One region of the Buttiauxella sp. genome, then DNA from elsewhere that is predicted to be linked to it. Evidence: predicted binding sites of a transcription regulator. Region 1 holds the regulator's gene; each other region holds the start of a gene.

What was found. Region 1 encodes LexA, which represses DNA repair genes until DNA is damaged. Its sites were predicted from a motif close to TNCTGTATGTACATACAGNA; they were not measured.
Region 2: the regulator LexA is predicted to act here: its motif matches at 950-969, upstream of WBL83_RS04165 (DNA translocase FtsK 4TM domain-containing protein).
Region 3: the regulator LexA is predicted to act here: its motif matches at 1,007-1,026, upstream of rmuC (DNA recombination protein RmuC).

The regions. Positions count from the first base shown of each region.
Region 1 covers NZ_JBAVHX010000039.1:36,696-38,969, reverse strand. The annotation lists gene dinF (MATE family efflux transporter DinF) at 1-610, opposite strand, end outside; gene lexA (transcriptional repressor LexA) at 686-1,294, opposite strand; gene WBL83_RS22080 (diacylglycerol kinase) at 1,403-1,771, opposite strand; gene plsB (glycerol-3-phosphate 1-O-acyltransferase PlsB) at 1,898-2,274, shown strand, end outside.
Region 2 covers NZ_JBAVHX010000004.1:800,463-802,736, forward strand. The annotation lists gene WBL83_RS04165 (DNA translocase FtsK 4TM domain-containing protein) at 1-886, opposite strand, end outside; gene lrp (leucine-responsive transcriptional regulator Lrp) at 1,008-1,502, opposite strand; gene trxB (thioredoxin-disulfide reductase) at 2,004-2,274, shown strand, end outside.
Region 3 covers NZ_JBAVHX010000024.1:7,769-10,042, reverse strand. The annotation lists gene rmuC (DNA recombination protein RmuC) at 1-962, opposite strand, end outside; gene udp (uridine phosphorylase) at 1,096-1,857, opposite strand; gene WBL83_RS16195 (dienelactone hydrolase family protein) at 2,170-2,274, shown strand, end outside.

The sequences.
Region 1 (2,274 bases):
ACCCGATGATAAATGTGGCGTATTCTGCAGTGACCGTCGCTAACGCCGCACCCTGAACATCCATGTGCAAGCCCATCACCAGCCACACATCCAGCACAATATTCAGCACGTTGCCGACCACCAGCAAGATAACCGGTGCGCGCGCATATTGAACGCCTAATAACCAACCGAGTAATACCAGGTTAGCCAGTGACGCAGGAGCGCTTAGCCAGCGGATCTCAAGAAATCTTCGCGCCTGCAAGAGCACATCCTGGTTACCGCCAACAATTTGTAATGCCAGGGAAATGAGCGGTTCACGCAGAGCGACAATCACCACACCTGCACCCAGTGCCAGCAATAAAGGTTGCACCAGGGCACGCGCTAATGCCGAAGGATTATTAGCCCCGAAGGCTTGTGCGGTTAAGCCGGTGGTACTCATGCGCAGGAATAGCAGAAGCATAAACAGGAAACTGGTTGCCGTAGCGCCAATAGCGACACCGCCAAGATAGACAGGGCTATCCAGATGACCAATAACTGCCGTATCGACAAGACCGAGCAATGGCACAGTGATGTTGGAGAAAATCATGGGTAGTGCGAGGCGCCAGAGGGCTTTGTCTGCCGGTGCTAACATTATGATAGCCAATCCTGGGAGGATATTTGAAGTATTGAGAGGCGATGCGCACGGTAGCGCATCACCTGAAGAGATTTACAGCCAGTTGCCGTTGCGAATAACCCCAACCGCCAACCCTTCAATAGAGAAGTTATGCTCGCGCAGGTCAACCACAATCGGTTCAAACTCGCTATTTTCAGGAAGAAGATGAACAACATTACCCTGCTGTTTTAAGCGCTTAACGGTAACTTCATCATCAATACGCGCGACCACAACCTGGCCGTTACGCACATCCTGAGTTTTATGAACCGCCAGCAGGTCACCATCCATAATACCGATGTCTTTCATAGACATCCCACTGACGCGCAGCAGGAAATCAGCATTAGGTTTGAACAGTGATGGATCAACCTGGTAGTGGCCTTCGATATGCTGCTGTGCAAGGAGTGGCTCACCTGCAGCAACACGCCCAACCAGCGGAATACCGGTAATTTCTTCGACCAGCAAGCGGATGCCGCGCGACGCACCAGAAACAATCTCAATGACGCCTTTACGGGCAAGTGCTTTCAGGTGCTCTTCAGCGGCGTTTGGAGAACGGAACCCCAGACGTTGAGCAATCTCGGCACGAGTCGGTGGCATGCCGGTCTGGCTGATATGATCCCGAATAAGATCAAACACCTCTTGCTGCCTGGTAGTTAACGCTTTCATTCCGCCCCCTGGGTGTTTATACAGTTATGCTGTGAGTATATACAGTCAAAGGCGATTTTGGAACCACAAATTAAGCAAAAAACCAGCCACTTAACTATTCTGGAAAGATCATCGCAAATGCTGCCAAAGTAGTGTGACCCAGGTAATAACTGCGAGGATAATGGCGATTAATACAGCAGCCGAGCCCATGTCTTTGGCGCGTCCAGAAAGCTCGTGGTAATCCGTGCCAACGCGGTCAACAAGGGATTCAATCGCGCTATTGAGGATCTCAACGATCATGACCAGCACGACCGATCCAATCAATAGAATACGGGTGATAGGGTCAACATCTAACCAGCAGGCGATGGCAATGGCGATAACCGCACTCACGCCTTCCTGGCGGAACGCAGCTTCGTTAATCCAGGCTGCTTTGAGCCCTTTCCATGAATAGCCTGCGGCTTTGATGATTCGGGTAAATCCGGTGACGTTACTCGCCATTTTGGGAAACCTTTTCAAAATAATTGGGTCAATGCGTATCTATATCGCAACGCCACAGAAATCTGGATGAGATTCTGATATTCTTGCGGCGAAATTGCATTATTAACCTGAGGCTTTACATCGTTTATGTCAGGCTGGCCAAGAATCTACTACAAATTACTTAATTTACCATTAGGCGTTCTGGTAAAGAGCAAGTCCATTCCGGCAGATCCACAAGCCGAACTGGGCTTAGATCCCACACGCCCAATAATGTATGTGCTGCCTTATAACTCTAAGGCGGACTTATTAACGCTGCGCGCGCAATGCCTCGCGCATGGCTTGCCCGACCCTCTGCAACCATTAGAGATAGACGGAGCGGTACTGCCGCGCTACGTCTTTATCCACGGTGGCCCGCGTGTATTCACGTATTACACGCCGAAAGAAGAGTCGATCAAGTTGTTCCATGATTACCTCGACTTGCACCGTAGCAATCCAAATCTGGATGTGCAGATGGTGCCGGTATC
Region 2 (2,274 bases), on a different contig from region 1:
CGTCATCTTCCGGCAGCGTCGCTTTGTTATTTGAGAACAAAACGTCGTCTTCAGAGTCATCCATTCGCTTACCAGAAAACAGCGCAGAGTCTGTTTTGCGCGCGTTTGGATTAGCAAACTTCTCTGAGATACGCTGCTTACGGGCTAAAGCGCCACGTAAAATGCGCGCACGACGAGACTCACGCTTTTCGACTTCTGGCGCGTGTTCTCCGTCATGTTTTTCATCTTCTTCGTAGTCGTAATCATCATCCTGCCAGGTGTTATCACGACGAGTGCGATTGCTGGCAAAGGTGAGCACGCTTAAGGTTGCTCCGCCAATTTTTTCAGCAATGCTGACCCACGACCAACCGGTAAACAGGGTCAAGCCCGCGGCCCATACGCACAGCAATGCGATAGTCCCGCCGCTGCTATTCAGTAAAGGCATCATGGCGGTACTCAGCAGACTCCCGATAACGCCGCCGGAGGCGAAATACCAGATGTCATCGGCGTTAATCGCCGCGAGGCCGCAAGCCGTCAGCACCATGGCCAGAACGCCAATCAGACGTAAGGAAACGGCAAAATAATCGACAAACTCTTCGCTATCACGATTGCGGAATGTAAACCAACATGCACCGATAATAATCACCGGAATGGTGTAGGCCATTACGCCAAAGATGAAAAATAGCGTGTCGGCCAACCATGCGCCGGGCGTCCCACCCAAATTATGGATAGGTTCATGCCATGCGGTTTGTGACCAACTGGGATCGGAAGGATTGAAACTAAGCAACGCTGCCATCAAATAGACGGCAAAAATGGCCACAAGAAGCAGTAACGCCTCTAATGCCCGACGCCCGCTGCTGAGTTTCCTCAATGTAACTTCTTTTTCTTCGGTGTATTCCTGGCTCAAGTAAGACTCTCCAGGTCCTTAATAAATATGGAGAGCAACAATGCCGGGCATTCCCGGCACTGTTGCTGTATGAATTACCAGGAGTGTAACCAAAATACGCAGATTTTGCACCTGGCCCGTGTTAACGGGTCTTAATAACCAGACGATTGCTCTGTTTGACCTCTTCCATGACCACATAGGTACGGGTATCGTTCACACCCGGCAGTCGCAACAAGGTTTCGCCCAGTAATTTGCGGTACGCTGACATATCCGGCACACGGGTTTTCAACAGGTAGTCGAAATCACCGGATACCAAATGACACTCTTGAATTTCTTCAAGTTTTTGAACTGCGGCATTAAATTGCTCAAACACATCCGGTGCGCCACGATTCAGAGTAATCTCAACAAATACCAGAAGTGATGCATCCAGATAATGCGGGTTCAACAGAGCAGTGTAGCCCTGGATGAAACCCTGTCGTTCCAGACGACGCACGCGCTCAAGGCACGGAGTCGGTGAAAGCCCTACTCGTTTAGAAAGCTCGACGTTGGAAATACGCCCATCCTTCTGCAGTTCATTAAGGATGTTGCGATCGATGCGGTCGAGATCTTTGCCAGGGCGCTTCTTGCTATCTACCATTATTATAGTCTCTCTGTGTTCCTTCCTTCACCTGCCATAACCCGGTCAACGTCAATGTTCCGGGTGTACGTGAGAAGACCGGTGCCCAATGGCTGCTAACGACATCACTTATGGCGTCTGTCCACGCCATGAGTAGATTTCAATAACCCGGTAAAATTGCATCAGGTATGCGTGATTATTTTGCAACTGTCACACCAAATGTTTTTCTTCCTCGAATGTTTTCGCAAATGCTTAGCGGATTGTCAAAGCAAAACATCTAAATTTAGTGGAACGTGCCGGATATCTGGGCTACTTGACGATTATTCATCACTTTACCCAGGTGAGTATTTAGACTTTCTGAATGATTTTTTATGCGCTTCTACTGAATTTAATGCGGCTGATTGAACACAGCTATTGCACATATAGTTAACATTATCGCCAACACAACCCCTGTACCCTTTTTTTACCCCGCCAAATTCCCTACAATCCCTCGATTGTCTGCCAACGAACAATGAGGATCTCATGGGCACCGCTAAACACAGTAAATTGCTAATTCTTGGCTCCGGCCCTGCGGGCTATACCGCAGCAGTCTACGCGGCACGCGCCAACCTCAAGCCCGTTTTGATTACCGGGATGGAAAAAGGTGGCCAGTTGACCACCACGACCGAAGTCGAGAACTGGCCGGGTGATCCTAACGACCTGACTGGCCCTGCGTTAATGGAACGTATGCACGAACACGCAGCCAAGTTCGAAACAGAAATTCTTTTCGACCACATCTCGAAGGTTGATCTGC
Region 3 (2,274 bases), on a different contig from region 1:
AACGCGGGTTCGACGGGGATAAACATCAAAACATAATCCAGCGAACGTAATCCCGGCAGTTGCTGATAATCTTTGCGACCCAGCATACGAATGTGATTTCGCATTGCTGCAATATGTTCGTTGAGTGCACTTTCTCGCGTTAACTCGTCGTCGCCATTGTAATAACGTTCATAGGCCACAAGCGTCATCTTGGCGTCGATAACCACATCTTTGCCTTGGGGCAAACGCACAATGACATCGGGCTGCATCCGGCTGTTATTCTCGAGCTGGATATTCACCTGGGTTTCGTATTCATAACCTTCACGTAAGCCGGAAGCTTCCAGTACGCGAGTCAATACCACCTCACCCCAGTTTCCCTGAGTTTTGTTATCCCCTTTCAGGGCTTTGGTGAGATTCAGTGCTTCTTGCGCCATTTGGGCATTCAGCTGTTGCAGACTACGGATTTCATGAGTCAGGGTGTGGCGTTCACGGGCTTCCTGACCAAAACTCTCTTGCACCTGGCGACGGAAACCATCCAGTTGTTCACGCAATGGCGAGAGTAAGCCATTTAAGCTTTGGCGATTTTGTTCTTCAACCTTGCGGCCACTTTGCTCAAAAATACGGTTGGCGAGGTTTTCAAACTGTTCGCTCAGGCGCTGTTCGCTGTTGAGCATCTGGCGATGTTTATCATCTGCATTCAGGCGGGTTTGTTCCAAAAGCGTGGAAAGTTCGCGAATATCCGCTTCCTGCGCACTATTTATCTCAAGCTGAGTACGCAATTCACGGTTGAGTTGTTCACACTCTTCTTTCCAGTGCTGGTTTTGCTGCAACTCCTGCCGTGCGGCAGTCAACTCACCGTAGATTTCTCGTTGCTCTTCATGCAGAGCGGATTGCCGCCCGGCTGCGCGCAAACTCGCCAGCAACCAACCGGTCAGAACCCCAACCAGTGCAATACCGATCCCGAATAAAATAGAAATATCCACAGTCACTCCTTGAAGCCATGCCAGACATCAGCAAAATAAAATTCTGCTGTATAAATGTCCAGATGAAAAGGGATTTCCTGCGAGACATTACGCAAAGCGTAAAAATAAGCCGGCTTGCACCGGCTTGGGGGAGTTAGATTAAGCGACGTGCCGCTTCAACAACGATTTGCACAGCGTGGCTTTCTGTTTTCTTCATGGTTTCAGCATTCGGGATCTCTTGCTGAGTACGGTTCACAATCACACCGGCAACCATCCCCGCGCGCAGACCCTGGCTTGCGCACATGGTCAGAAGAGTCGCGGACTCCATCTCGTAGTTCATTACGCCCATCTGCTGCCACTCTTCCATAGAGCCTTTGTAGCGGTTAACTACGCGGCCTGAGAAGGTGTCATAACGTTCCTGGCCTGGGTAGAAGGTATCGGAAGATGCCGTCACACCAATGTGCGTGGTCGCGCCAATAGATTTTGCGGCTTCAACCAGAGCGGTAGTACACGCGAAATCAGCAACCGCTGGATATTCCATTGGTGCAAAGTGCAGACTGGCACCGTCAAGGCGCACAGAGGCAGTCGTCACCAGAACATCACCAACACTAATATGTGGCTGGATGGCACCGGTAGTCCCGATACGCAGGAAAGTACGAATACCTAACTGCGCCAGCTCTTCCACGGCGATAGAGGTAGACGGGCCACCGATACCGGTAGAGCAGATGATGACTGGCTTGCCATCTAATTCAGCACGCCAGGAGGTAAATTCACGGTGGGAAGCCAATTTAACCGGCTGGTCCATCAGTACAGCGATTTTCTCAACTCGCTCTGGATCGCCCGGGACGATGGCAAGTGTTGCCCCTTGCAGATCGCTTTTAGTGAGACCGAGGTGAAAAACATCAGACTTGGACATAACAGACTCCTCTGTTTAATAGGTTGGCTTGCATTGCTTAGAGGTACTGTACAGAACCCCGGCAAAGAATTTCGTGACGCATTTCACTTTGAATGAAACAAGTTACATTATTTTCATCTTTGATAGTGACCGAAATCACATTAATACATTGGGTGATACCGATTTAGCAATCGACCATTTCCCCAGAAGCTTACCAAAGTAAGTACTGGGGTAAATGAGCGCAGCCAACAACTCTGCAGCTCGAAGTATGACGGGGAAAAGCTATAGTTATCGCATTGCGCTAGAACATTGATGAATAAAAGGAGCACGCCAATGAAAGAAGAACAAACGACGAGCCAATCGCCAGACGGGAATTTTGCAGCAGCGGCCTCCCCTCTTGCTTCCACAGTTTTGCATACCCCGGATGACGCCATTCAG